Regions from separate parts of the Xanthocytophaga flava genome, predicted to be linked through region 3. Evidence: riboswitches for the same ligand, from Rfam matches in the RefSeq annotation. Region 3 holds a riboswitch; each other region holds the start of a gene.
What was found. A riboswitch is a leader RNA that binds a small molecule or an ion and turns the genes downstream of it on or off. The one in region 3 is predicted to bind cobalamin.
Positions count from the first base shown of each region.

Region 1: another riboswitch for cobalamin. It lies ahead of QNI15_RS23345 (TonB-dependent receptor); the one in region 3 lies ahead of QNI15_RS06555 (cobaltochelatase subunit CobN).
Region 2: another riboswitch for cobalamin. It lies ahead of QNI15_RS09800 (ABC transporter substrate-binding protein); the one in region 3 lies ahead of QNI15_RS06555 (cobaltochelatase subunit CobN).
Region 4: another riboswitch for cobalamin. It lies ahead of QNI15_RS09785 (TonB-dependent receptor); the one in region 3 lies ahead of QNI15_RS06555 (cobaltochelatase subunit CobN).

Region 1 covers NZ_JASJOR010000017.1:150,290-153,788, forward strand. The annotation lists gene QNI15_RS23335 (nucleotidyltransferase) at 1-739, shown strand, start outside; gene QNI15_RS23340 (metallophosphoesterase family protein) at 742-1,527, shown strand; cobalamin riboswitch at 1,842-2,028, shown strand; gene QNI15_RS23345 (TonB-dependent receptor) at 2,235-3,499, shown strand, end outside.
Region 2 covers NZ_JASJOR010000005.1:192,430-195,928, forward strand. The annotation lists gene QNI15_RS09795 (FecCD family ABC transporter permease) at 1-567, opposite strand, end outside; gene QNI15_RS09800 (ABC transporter substrate-binding protein) at 564-1,796, opposite strand; cobalamin riboswitch at 1,828-2,036, opposite strand; gene QNI15_RS09805 (serine hydrolase) at 2,132-3,499, opposite strand, start outside.
Region 3 covers NZ_JASJOR010000003.1:286,901-290,399, reverse strand. The annotation lists gene QNI15_RS06555 (cobaltochelatase subunit CobN) at 1-1,484, opposite strand, end outside; cobalamin riboswitch at 1,658-1,838, opposite strand; gene QNI15_RS06550 (DUF4132 domain-containing protein) at 2,280-3,499, opposite strand, start outside.
Region 4 covers NZ_JASJOR010000005.1:188,683-192,181, reverse strand. The annotation lists gene QNI15_RS09795 (FecCD family ABC transporter permease) at 1-274, shown strand, start outside; gene QNI15_RS09790 (ABC transporter ATP-binding protein) at 271-1,314, shown strand; cobalamin riboswitch at 1,349-1,551, shown strand; gene QNI15_RS09785 (TonB-dependent receptor) at 1,676-3,499, shown strand, end outside.

The sequences.
Region 1 (3,499 bases), on a different contig from region 3:
AGTTACTGAGGAAGAAAAAAGAACAGCAGAAAAATTCTACAAAGAAGCTCTTACTATGCTCAATGAAGCTGGATTATCCTATCTCGTAGGAGGAGCATTTGCTCTGCAACAGTATACAGGCATCTATCGTGACACCAAGGATCTGGATATATTCTGTAAAGCCAGTGAGTATCCTAAGATTCTCAAACACTTTTCCTCTATGGGATATCATACGGAAATTACCGATTCCCGATGGTTGGCTAAGGTGTACTTTCACGATGATTACTTTATGGATATTATATATAACACAGTAAATAATATTTGTACAGTAGATGATAGCTGGATGGAAAATTCGTATGCGGGAGAGTTTTGTGGTGTACCTGTTCAGTTTTTATCTGCAGAAGAATTATTCTGGTGTAAAATCTATGTACAAAACCGGGAGCGGTTTGATGGAGCTGACTTGAACCACCTGATTGTGCGTTATGGAGACCGTTTGAACTGGAACCGGGTGTGGATGCACCTGGAGATACACTGGCAGTTGCTTATGGCTCAGCTGCTTAGCTTCCAGTTTTGTTATCCGTCAAAAAGAGATCTGGTTCCCCATTGGTTAATGGAGGAGTTACTGGCAAAAGCCAAGGAACAGTATGATTTACCAACACCGCAACAAACGTTGTGTCTTGGGCCTCTCATTGATCAGACGCAGTATGATATTGACGTACGGGAATGGAATTATAAAACAATCACAATGAAAAGCATATAGATATGAATTTGAAAAGCAAACAAATCGCTGCTATTGGCGATATTCATATTAAAGCAACTGACCGTGGCAAATGGAAAGAATGCTTTCAGTCTGTATCAGAACAGGCATTTGCGCTGATTCTGTGTGGTGATTTGACAGATACCGGACAAGCCAGTGAGGCTGAGATCTTGCTTGAGGAACTGAGTGTTTGCTCTATTCCGGTGATAGCAGTACTGGGTAATCATGATTATCATGATAATCAACAGGATGAAATCAGACATGTTTTATGTAATAACAAGATTCATGTATTGGATGGAGAATCAGTGGTTATCAATGGAGTGGGATTTGCAGGTGTAAAAGGGTTTGGCGGGGGCTTTGACCGGTTTATGCTTCCCCGCTTTGGGGAAGAAATGAATAAAGCGTATGTGCAGGCGGCAGTGGAAGAATCCTTGAAACTGGATCAGGCATTGTATCGCCTGGAGGGAGATGATATTGATATACTAAAAGTGGCTGTATTACATTACTCTCCTATCAAAGAAACGGTGGTTGGCGAGCCTGAGGAGATTTTCCCTTTTCTTGGATCATCTTACTTAGCAGAACCGCTGGATCGCAGGGAAGTAACGGTTGCCTTTCATGGGCATGCTCATCATGGACACCTGGAAGGTGCCACCAAACAAGGTGTAAAGGTGTTCAATGTTGCCAAACCTGTATTACATAATGCGGGTTATACTAATCCTTTCTTCTTGTATGAATTACCACTTCAGGAAAAGGAGAACCAACCTGTAGAACATCTGATAGTAGCACCATGATGCTTGCTGGTCAGCTAATTCTGCATGTAATTGTTAGTAAACGATGAAACTTTCTCATCGTCCTAAATCTCATTTGAAACAAAAAAGACACTGATTAGAATTATAGGTTCAAATTAGTGTCTTTTCATTAATAAATCCATCTTGATTCTTGCTAAAATAATAATCCGTACCGGATACCAAAACCAGGGTTTATACCTTGCATAGCAAACAATCTTCTTATCCATGGAATTCCATGACAAAACAGGAATTAATCTAAACCTACATCCAAATCAGATAAATCACGTATATTCGCCCCCTTCATGTAAGTTCTTTACTTTATACCCTCTGGAAGAGGTTCTGCATAATGCCGATTAATAGGGAATCGTGTGAAAATCACGAACTGTCGCGCAACTGTAAGTAACCTTCAAAGCGTATACCCTTGTTTGTCCACTGTATCAATGATATGGGAAGGATGGTATACGTGTTACAAGTCAGGAGACCTGCCTTTTCCAGTATGACAATGCTTTCGCGGTTTGAAGCACGGTCAGGTGTGGTGTTTTCTGTTCTGAAATTTTTACAAACTATGGATCTGAGGCGGTTCACGTAGATGAACCTCATCATATGCATGCCTGTTTTCAGTCAGATCTCTCCCCTGTCTTTGATTTTATCCCTTGTTACATTGTGGAGTGTAAGAGCTTTTAACTATTCATCTTAACACAGTTAAAAGTATGCAAACACCTTATGGCTGCTATCCGCACACTGATAGCCAGAGCCACCTATTAACTGTCTATATACCGTCAGACAGAAAGAGTATTTTTGATGATGAGTCAACAAGTACCCATCAGATAGTAAAAGATCATGTCCTTGAGGCAAAAGTGGTAGGTAAAAACATTCCACCTGGAACCCAGACTGTTTCATCGGCTTTCGGTCTGTTCATCAATCAATTACTCTACCAAACCTCGACCTTGTATTTCTCTATGAATAAGTCCCTACAACAAAAGTTGCCTCTATTTTTTTGTCTATTATTTCTGCCTTTATGTATGCTGGCTCAATCTGAAAAGGGTAGTATTTCCGGATATATACAATCCGAAAATAAAGAACCACTCCCTAATATGACCATTGGCCTGGATGAAACGGCATATGGTACTACCAGCAGTGAAACGGGGCACTTTCTACTCAAAAATATACCTGCCGGAAAATATATATTATCCATTAGTGGCATTGGCTATCAGGCATTAAAACAAACTATTGTGGTAAACGCAGGACAAAGAATTTCGCTAAATTATCAGCTTAACAGCAAGACCAATGAGTTGTCGGAAATAGTGATTACATCCGACAGAAAATCCGGTTTCACGGCTATTACCAAACAGGCAATTCCCCTACGGGATATCCCGCTGACGACCTCTTCCGTTTCTGTAAAGACTATAGAACAGCGTGGAGCAGATGATCTGGGTGAGGCAATGAAGAATACTACAGGAGTGCGAGCGAATAATACGTATGGGGGATTTCAGCATTTTACTATCAGGGGATTCAGTAACTTTGTACTACTTGTAGATGGTGTCAGAGACGAAAGACACAACATCTCCACCAGTGCCCCTACAACGAATCTGGCTAATGTAGAAAGTATAGAAGTGTTAAAAGGTCCCGCTTCGGTTTTGTTTGGACATTCAGCGCTGGGAGGGATTATCAATATTGTTAGAAAGCGCCCAACAAAAGAATTTAAAGCGGAATTTTCAGCTACCTATGGAAGTTATAATACCCGCAGAATGAGAGCGGGAGCCTCCGGTTCTATCAGTAACCAGTTGCGGTATCGGGTTGACTTTGGGATGTCCGATACAGAAGGGTATCGATATTCTGGGTCTACTACAAACAATGCCTACCTGGCACTGGAATATACACCTACCAGTAAAGATTTGTTTTATCTGACAGTGGGTGTAAACAAAGACAACTATGATACGGACACAGGCATTCCTATGCTGGAAGGTAGTAAAAA
Region 2 (3,499 bases), on a different contig from region 3:
ACTGATAACAGATAAGGTTATAGTTCCAATCATAACACCAACAATCAACAGTACTACATTGTCTCGTATACGTCCTGCAATCAGTACTACCAGAAATAAAACCAAGGCCGAACCCATTGAAGCTGCTACTACAATCAGCCAACTACCAGAAATACCCAGTTGCCGGATAGCTGGCATACTGGTAATATGTCCATTGGAAAGCATTACTACTGCTACACCTAGTGCTGCTCCTGCTGTGATACCTAGTTCTGAAGGGCCTGCCAGTGGATTGCGAAACAATGTCTGCATTTGCAGGCCACTTACAGATAGACCACATCCAACCAATACAGCTGTAATGGCTTTGGGAATACGAATTTTCTGAACAATATAAAGCCAGGCTGTTTGTTCGGATGTCTGCTCAAATAGAATACGTACTACCTCCCGAAAAGGAATAGATACAGAACCCAGCATAATATCCAGCAGAAAGCCTGTAATGATGAGAAAAATTAATGAACTCACCACGATCTTTCGGAAGGAGGAATGGGATTTGGACATAGTACGGCCAGCCTCAGTATTTTGGGAAATCATTGTACCTGTTTGTAATACACCAGTTCGTGATCAGGCAGTAATTCCGGATGAAGTATCTTAATCATATCTGCTAGTATCAGGTGAGGACTTACCGCGCCAGACTCCCAGTAGTCGTTAGCTCCCTGTTCATTGGTCCGTTTGTTATAATTATATACTTTACCTGTTTTGAAGGAGATAAAGTCCCCATATCGTTTGTCTTTGGCCAGAATATCCTGTTTGGTATCAATGAATCCTACATTGAGCCAGTATTCAGCTTCCAGTGCTATTGGATACACAGCTTCAAAACTGAGAGGCAGGCTACCTGTAGTTTTCTCATTTCGCCAATGATAATCTGTGCCCGCATCTTCAAAAAAGTGAGCCATGTAGCTATCTCCATCCGGAAGAAACCAGGTGTCCTTGTATGTCATACCAGTAATGATACTTGGCTTATGTTTCACATTGCGGGTTAGGTCCGACAATCGTTTATACTCTTGCGCAATTTTTACAAACTTTTCATTTGCAAGTGCTTCTTTGTTGAGTAAGGCTGCCATTAACTTCACCCATTCAGCACGTGCCAATGGAGTAGTTTCTACCCATTCAGAATTAATCAGCACAGGAAGGCCTGCATCTGTAAGGGTTTTATAGTGATCCATCCGGGCTGTTGCGCTTCCCACTGTCATAACCAGGTCAGGATGCATCGTAATCAGCTTTTCTTCATTGATTGCTTGATCGTTGCCAACTTCTGTGATTTCTCCTTTGGCAATTCGTTTGAGTACTTCTGGGGAGGAAACATATTTCAAATTGCCCAACCCGATTAATGTATTCTGGGCATCAAGAAAGCTAACCAGACCTACGTGCATAGACGACATGCCAACCAGATTACGGACAGGGATCTCAATTTTCTGATACAGATCATAGCCTGCGGGACGTGGGGTGCCACGTTGTAGTAAAAGGTAACGTGCTGTATCTCCTTTTGCTTCAAAAGGATTGAAGATATGCACTATCTTATAATGGTTGAAGTATTGGATGGTAAATCCTTTGGCATACTCAATCTCAACTTTATCCGGAAAATAGTTTTGCTGGATAGCAGTGGTTTCTTCTGCGGAATCTGATTTGGATGAGGAACGGCAACTGGTCAGTATTCCAGTCAGACAGTAGAGAGCTACTATCCAAGATGAACAGCGAACCAGTGAAGGCAGCGACAAAATCCTTTTGTGGCTGCTTCGGGTTAGGTTTTTTTTTGTTTTCATGAATACATGCGCCTTTCTTCCGAAAGCGATAAGTATGAAACCCCAACAGGCAGGTCTTCTGACTTCCCCAGATCTGACTCCTTCCCGCTCAATGTAAAAATGAACAGTGGAATAGCAACTTGTCAGTCTCGGATAGGACGGGGTTACAGCAGCGGAGACTGTTCCGGATTTACACCGGATTCCCTTTTAAAGTAAACACTACGAGTTGTATCGCTTACTACCTTCAGGAATGGCAAAGCTAAGAAAATTTTATGGATTTGGTGAGAGAAACAAAAAAGCCCGATGTTATAAGTATGAACATCAGGCTGGTAGTGGAGATCTATATAAGATAAGTTTTACAACTGACTTAACAGTTTATCTCGCATTCCCCAAGCATTTTTATTCTGAGGATTTGTCTCTGTTGCTTTGGTATAGAAAAGGATTGCCATTTGGGGGAGTCCCTTTCGCATATAACATTCACCTATAAGTTCATAGTTATAGGACGTATCCTCAGGCTTGCCGTTCAATAACAAACTTAGTTGGAAAATACGGATTGCTTCATCAAATTTTTGTCTTCGCATCAGGTATTTGCCCGTGCTGATGAGATCGCCAATCTCAAATGAAAAGTCATAGATGTCTTGTTGTGTTTCCCGAATATGACGATAAAAAGCCAGCCCCTGTTCAAAATCCTTTAGAACCTTTTCCCGTAGGTCCAGATATACTGATTTTTTGGGTAGAGAATAGGGTTTGTCATGTAAAATAGCATAGATAGCATCTTTCAGTGGATATACTTTAAAGTTCTGATTGTTGGTCATCAGAATAATGGTGATGCCTTCTTTTACATTGCAGGACATCAAAGCCTCATAGTTAAAATTGGAACCATGATGCTGATGCCAGGTCAGTTGTTGGTTTTCAAATTCAGTGCTGCCGAGACTGGTTTCATTATCTCCAAAGCTTTCTGCCAGTTCCTTAAAAGAAGTTTCAGAAATGAGTTGATAGGAATGCAGACAAGTTGTCCATTTGTAAAGATCTTCTACGGGTAATCTAAGCCATCCGGTAAGGCTTTGAGTAAAGTTGGCAGGCTCTACAAAATTGTTATCAAACGGACGTGCTGTAGTTACATCGACAGTATAGGCGTCAATAACTGTTTGGGACATTTTACAGGGTTTGAAAATGTATTTCTTTACAAATTCCGTATAAGAGAGTCCAGAGATCTTTTCAATGATCCAGCGTTGCAGATACACATTGAGGTAACTATAAATAAAAGCAGTACCTGGTTCAAATTCCAGTTTAGGCAGCTGAGTCAGAAAGGTGCGAACCTCTTCTTCGGAACTTGCATTGGACGCAGGTAAGCCACTCGTATACTGAATCAAATGTTTTATCTGAATCTTATCAGCCCAGGATGGAAGAAAGGTAACATATTTTGATACTTTGTCCTCCAGCTTTAGCTTTCCTTTTTCTTTTAAAATCATGATACTTACTCCATTAAACTCTTTCGAGATAGAACCTATGTCAAAGCGCATAGAAGGAGTAAGCATTTTGCTTTTTGCCGCATCAGCGTAGCCAAACGAAGACAGATAGATAATCTTGCCTTTTTGAGCTACCAGTGCATTGCCATTAAAGATTCCGCGTTGGTTTGCAGCTTGTAACAGTGAGTCAATGCGTTTGATCTTATCTGTCTGTGCATAGCTACAGGTAATAAGAAGTACAAATACAAAAATGAA
Region 3 (3,499 bases):
GCTGCTATACCAGCCACTCGTTCTATTCTGTCTTCAACAGGTTCGTATCCTTTGGCTTCCCTGTCTTTTTCCTTAAATGAAATCGGTACAGTGATAATGCGTCCGTCAAACTCAGGGATAGCTACATTCATGGCAGTATCCAATGGATTGAGTCCTCGGCTTGATGATTCCCAAGGGCCACGACTCATACCACTGGTGATGGCCTGCAGAATCGGTACGTTTAGCTGACGCAGGATTTCCTCTTCTCCTTGTTGCAGTTGTTCTGTTTGTATATCCCGCATGGCAAACGAAACTGTATTTACCAATACGTCGATCAGCACTTCGTTAGTATGTCTGAATAAATCCAGCGCGTACGGCCAACCTGTACCACTGTCAACTGCTTTGAGAGAGGCTGTATAGACAGGCAGTACATTCAGATTCCGAGCTTCCAGTGCACGAATCATGGCATCTACAAAGGCTGTATTGCCACTAATCCAGTGTGCTCTATAGAAGGTAATGCCAATACTTGGCCAAGCAGGATTGTGCATCTTTAACCAATCTTCTTTCTCTGCATTTTCAGGGAGATCCGGATGGTAAATACCATGTTCTGGTAGAGTTACAGGAACCTCAAAGCCAAAACCTGTCATCAACAGATGGTCTGACAGAAAGTACAACAGGGAGGTTAGATTGCTATGTCCTCCTGCTTGTAAGTATGCCAGTGTTTCATGCAATATGGCTGGTGACACTGTAGACACAGCTGCAAATTCCGGATTTAGTTCACCTGTTCCGCTTATCACAATCAGATGCTGTGCCTGCTGCTTTGCCCGACGAACCAGTTCCGCAAAACCTGGAATACTGCTGGCTCTGCCATGAATACGTATGATTATAATCTGAGCGGCTCCTACTTCCCGATCCAGCAACTGAGCCATATGGGCATCACTTTTAATTGCCATCAGGTTAAGGCCTGTCGTTTTGGGAAAGTCAGCAGGTAAGTCCTGAAGTGTGCGACTTAGGGTAAGTAGATCCGTATCGGCATGGGTTAGGAATACAATTCCTCCATCGGGTGTTGCCACCTGCCCGGAACGGGTTATAGCTTCAGAACCTTTCCATGTATAGAATTGAAACACATACTCTGCCAGCTCAGCGGGTGGGGTTAGAAAACTATCGGCCTTTACCATACTCTCGATGTAATCGAAAATGGCAATGATCTGCCAGTTGCTGTTGACAGAATGAAACCATACAGAGTTTCCGTCAAACAACAAGGTCACCACATTAGCCAGTGTGCATGGGCCCAGACATCCACCTTTGGTCATATGGACTACATTACGTAGCTTCCGCCGTAACCATTCACTTTTATACAACTCAACCGGAATGGGAGCATAGCCTCTGTCTGTACGGCCACAGCAGCATGCATTGTAACAGTAAGACAAATGTCCTCTTCGCTGAACCAGGTTAATGGCTTTTCCATCCGGGCGCATTACCCGCTGGCGTTTTATTTCTGTCATACCATTTACAACTTATATAAGCAAGCAATCGGATTTCAGACGTTCAAAAGCTTGCGGATAGACAGGTGACAGAGGAGGAATGAAAAGTTAGCTTGTAAAAGCTAAAGGTACAGGTATAAGCCTGCCCACATTCCTAATCACCTCAGCTGAATCTGCTTCAAACCGCGAAAGCATTATCATACTGAAAACAGGCAGGTCTCCTGACTTGTACCAATTATGCCATCCTTCCCATACGGTGTAGTATAGTGGATAGTAACGCATAATCCCATAGGTTACTTACAGTTGCGCGACAGTTCGTGATTTACACACGATTCCCTATTCATCTGTTTTAGAGGTTGTCTAAACTATTCTTAAAGGCTGCAAAGGCATCTTTTGTGCTACGATTTCGTCCATTTCTCGGCCTGTAGCCGCTGGCTACGGGCTGAGAAATGGCCTCATCTCGCTACAAAATCTAGCCTTTTCGCTTCTTTAATAATAAGTTAGACAACCTCTTACACAGAACCTTTTTTCAGAGGAGAAAGAACATCTTGATTGAAAACAACAAATATACTGGATTTACAAGAAGTTGTTTAGGATAATTGTATAAGGTTGCAAAGGCAGATAATTATAGAGTTCTATAAGAACTAAAAATACATGTACTGCCACTTTTCCCATCGTTGGTGTTATCACCAACGACCACTTTCCCATCATTCAGGTTGTTGATAACGCCAACCTGAATGGTGGGAAAGTGAGGCTCGCTACAAAATCTGCTCATTGAGCTTTTTTATAAATTATCCTAAACAACCTCATAGGCTATTATGCGACTTCAACTTCTGTTTTCTTAGGAACAAGTTGCTGCAATTCGCTCATTACTTCAGAATAAACAACAGGAGGAACTTCTCCAAAGGCCATTTTTTTTCTGTAAGAGTTTCCTTCGATGAAGTATACATCTCCAAATGTGCTGTTTTCCATATAACCAAATACATCCATATTATATACATCCAATACAGCACAAACTGCTCCATCCAAAAAATATTTACGAAAGTCTTCAATCATGCCTCCATCTCCAACACTTCCTCGTCCCCAACCATGCCTGATTTGTGCCTTAAAAGGTACTTGTTGAAGTATTTCGGAATGGGTCAGGTTTACATCTGTTGCATTTAATTTAACAATAGGACGATGTAACTGAGGAAATATAGGTTCGATATTACTTTCATACTGGCGATTTTTCCAGAAATCAATCTCTTCGTCTGATAAAGACAATGGATGAATCATTCCAATAAATGTTTCTTCTGAGAGTTCTATTTCTTCATCGTTCTGATTCATTAGTGTACCATCATCCATACACTGGAAAGTATAGAGCAACTGGTTTTGGGAATCAAATGCTCCCCATATCAGCCGCATTGCATAGACAAACATGATAGGGTTGGAGAGAAAAAACTTGCTCCATTCTTCACTTTTCCATTTGCGCTGTGTGATCAGATAGCGTTCCATCCGTCCAGACTGTAGCCTCACCACTTCCCTTAACTCTTTGCTGAGTTCTTTAAACTCATTCTGAAGTTCTTTGGATGCTTTCTTTGGTATTGCTTTTAGCTTTTTGTTATCACTATCAAAAAAGGTAATCTTAAAGTCATTTCCCACAAAAGCTCTGTATTCCTCACCATCTATTGTGAAATGTTTAAATGTACCCTCAAATCCAAGATCCGGTACAATGCTATCGGCAAGCTGGTTGATGTCCATGCCTAATTCTTCTGCCGCCACTGCCAGCGACTGGCTAGCCATACTCATCACATTGCCATTTTTGGCCTTTCTGGAAAAAAGCTCTACTGCTCTGAGTGCTTTATTCGTTCCAATAAGAGCTAAGGCTCCTACAGCATATTCGGCCATTTTGCCACGTTTATTTAGATCCCATTCAGTGATTTGCTTGCGAAGTGTATCCACCAGTGTGTTATCACCAAGCATTCCTGCCAGTGTCAAACAATATTTCTGTTTCGCATCGCCCCCTTTGGATAAATACAACTGGAGAATGGCATTAG
Region 4 (3,499 bases), on a different contig from region 3:
TGGTAGTATTACAGCCTTCTGTGGACCCATTGGCTTTATTGGTATCGCAGTACCACAGCTAACACGTTCGTTATTTAATACTTCCAATCATCGGGTATTGATTCCCTGCACTTGTCTCATTGGTACATTATTAATGCTGGCCTGTGATCTTATTGCACATATGCCAGGCAGCCAGACAGTACTACCTATCAATATAGTGACATCCCTGTTGGGTGCTCCTGTTGTGATATGGATTATTGTGACCCGAAGTAATCTAAGAGCATCCTTTGTATGACAGCAAGAAAATCTATACTCACTGCTGTTGATTTGTCAATTGGCTATCGTCTATCTAAAGAACAAACATATAAAATAGCGGGTCCTTTGCAGCTGAACTTATGGCAGGGAGAGCTGGTATGCCTGCTAGGCCCAAATGGGGCAGGTAAGTCTACGCTGATGCGTACACTTGCAGGTTTACATCCTGCGCTGGAAGGCTATATTAGTATTACCAATTTACCCTTGTCTGATTTAAAACCCCAGGATTTAGCTCGAAAGCTAAGTATGGTACTTACAGAACGGGTAGGAACAGGCAATCTGACAGTCTATGAACTAGTAGCATTGGGACGTTACCCCTATACAAGCTGGCTGGGTACTCTTACAGCTAAGGATGTGACCAAAGTATATGAAGCAATGGATGTGATAGGTATAACAGCCTACCAGCATCGTTCTATTCAGTACCTGAGCGATGGGGAACGCCAAAAAGTGATGCTGGCCCGTGCCTTGGCACAGGATACGGACATGATTATGTTGGATGAGCCAACAGCCCATCTGGATCTACCCAGTCGTGTGGAAATGATGCAATTGCTGCATCAACTGGCAAAGAAAACCCAGAAAGCTATTCTGCTCTCCACTCATGAGCTGGACTTAGCATTACAGGCAGCAGACAAAGTATGGATCTTACTACCTGATGGCAGCTTAGAGGTGGGTACACCTGAAGACCTTGTACTCAAAGGAGCCTTTGAATCAGCCTTCGCCCGCAAAGGACTTCACTTTGACCAAGCAACAGGAAGCTTTGTATTACATAACGATAGCCAGGGTCCTGTCATTGGACTTAGTGGTCATAAGGATTTGGTATTCTGGACACGTCGCGCACTACAACGGGAAGGTTTTTGTATCGAAACAGACCAGACAAGTGCATATAGAATAGAGGCTTTATTTACTAACAATCAACCTGACTGGACTCTTTATCAGAACGGAATTTCTGTAAAATACAACTCTATGGCTGAAGTGCTAGCTGCACTTCAACTATGGAAAAAACAAATAAGTACAATTACCTGATACTAATTTAAATCAAAAATACCAGTAGAAGCTTGTTTAGCTTTCACATACAGGTGTTTACCTCTTCGATCTGATCAGGTAGACTTAAAAGGGAATCCGGTGCAAATCCGGAGCAGTCCCCGCTGCTGTAATCCTGTTTACAAAGCTTTTGATATACCATGTCACTGTCTGTTATCAGATGGGAAGACAATCAAAAGTCAGGAGAGCCAGAAGACCTGCCTGGATGAGATTTATACCCGCTGAGCTTTCGGGAGAAAAGTACAGTGCATAGTACTCATCATCAATCTATTATTAAGATTGAAGTGATATGCCTGTCCTTGCGTTCAGCTCATTGTTTTTATTCATTTAATTAAATTGAACTGTGAACTTAAGGCTATCTATTATTCTATTTATATTCGCTGTTATTCTGTTTCTTGTAACTGTTCAATCAGGTATTGCTCAACAACAGGTAGCTGATTCTATCTGGTCTTATCAATTAAAAGAAACAGTAGTTACGGCAACCCGTTCTTCTATAGAAAAAGAACGAATCCCTCAGCAAATCGATATTATCTCCCAAAGGGATATTAAACAAACATCCTTTATAGACGCTATAGATCTGGTAAAGAAGAACTCTTCAGTCAGTGTATTACAGTATCCTGGTTTGCTGGGAGGTGTAAGTATACGGGGATTTCGGCCTCAGTTTAGTGGCATCAATCAACGTACACTTTTGCTGGTAGATGGTCGCCCGGCAGGTACCGTAAACCTGGCAACTATTGATCCGGGTAGTATTGAACGTATTGAAATACTTAAAGGACCAGCCTCTGCACTCTATGGAGCTCAGGCAATGGGTGGTGTGGTGAATGTCATTACCCGAAAATCAACAGATAAAATTCACTCTTCTCTTTTGGCAGAATATGGTTCCTATAGTTCCTTACGTATTGGTGGTCAAACGGGAGGCAATCTGACAGAGAAGCTAGACTTTGATTTGTCTTTTCAATCCTTTAGTCGCAATGATGACTATAAAACCGGAAAAGACAACTGGTTGCGCAATGCACTTCATGGAGGTACGGCCATCAAATATTATATAAAACAACCTGCTACTGAAATCAATGACAGCCGTGGTGATGGAATCCGCAGAGATTATACACAACTGAGTTATTATTCGGGTTCGCTACGGGCAGGTTATCAGCTTACTTCCAACTGGCGTCTGGATGTTCGGGGAGAACGTTTTCTGGCACATAGTATAGAATCACCTAGTGACATTGAATATGGAAATACCCAGCCTAGTACCAAAGACATTGGTCGGGCAAATGGCGAAGTAAGTCTGGCTGGCACAATGGGCATTCACCAGCTTAGCCTAAAGGGATATACTGCTCAGGAAACATCTGATAATTATACACTCGAAAATAATGGTGTAAAAATACCACCTTATCGTTCTTACCAAAGTCAATCTTCCTGGAAGGGAATACAGGTAAAAGATGTACTGAAACTAGGTATTCATCAACTTACTCTGGGTATAGACTATACTAGTGTATCTATTCAAACACATTCCTATTCCAATGATACGACAGAAACAAGACCTTACAGTCCTAACTATGCATTACACTCAACAGCCATTTATGCACAAGGTCAGTTTTTCTTCCTGAATAACCGCCTGACAGTAACACCAGGCCTTCGGTTTGACAGAATTACATTTGATGTAAAAGCAACTCCACTTCTTACTACTTATACGCCAGGCAATGAAACCAATCCTTTTCTAAGTCCAAGTTTGGGTGCACAATACCAGATTATCGAACCGTTGAAAGTGCATGCTACTATTGGCCGTGCATTTGTGACTCCGGATGCCTATCAGGTGGCGGGATTTTCTCAATTGGGCAGCAACAAATCAGTTGCCATTACTCAAGGTAACCCAGAGCTGACTAATGAAAACAGCATTACCTGGGATGCAGGAATCCGGTTTATCAAACCTGCTATTGGATTTACAGCAGATATCACCTATTTCTCTACAGTAGTACAAGATCGTATTACGAGTCGTACTACCCGTTATACAACACCTGAATTTACGGTCAATGGAGATACAATCAAATCCCGAACAACCTATATAAATGCGAATAAAGGTGAGATACGCGGTCTGGAAGCAGAGGTAGCCTATGACTTTGGAGCATTAAAAGAGTATGCATACTCATTCCGTGTATTTGCAAACGCT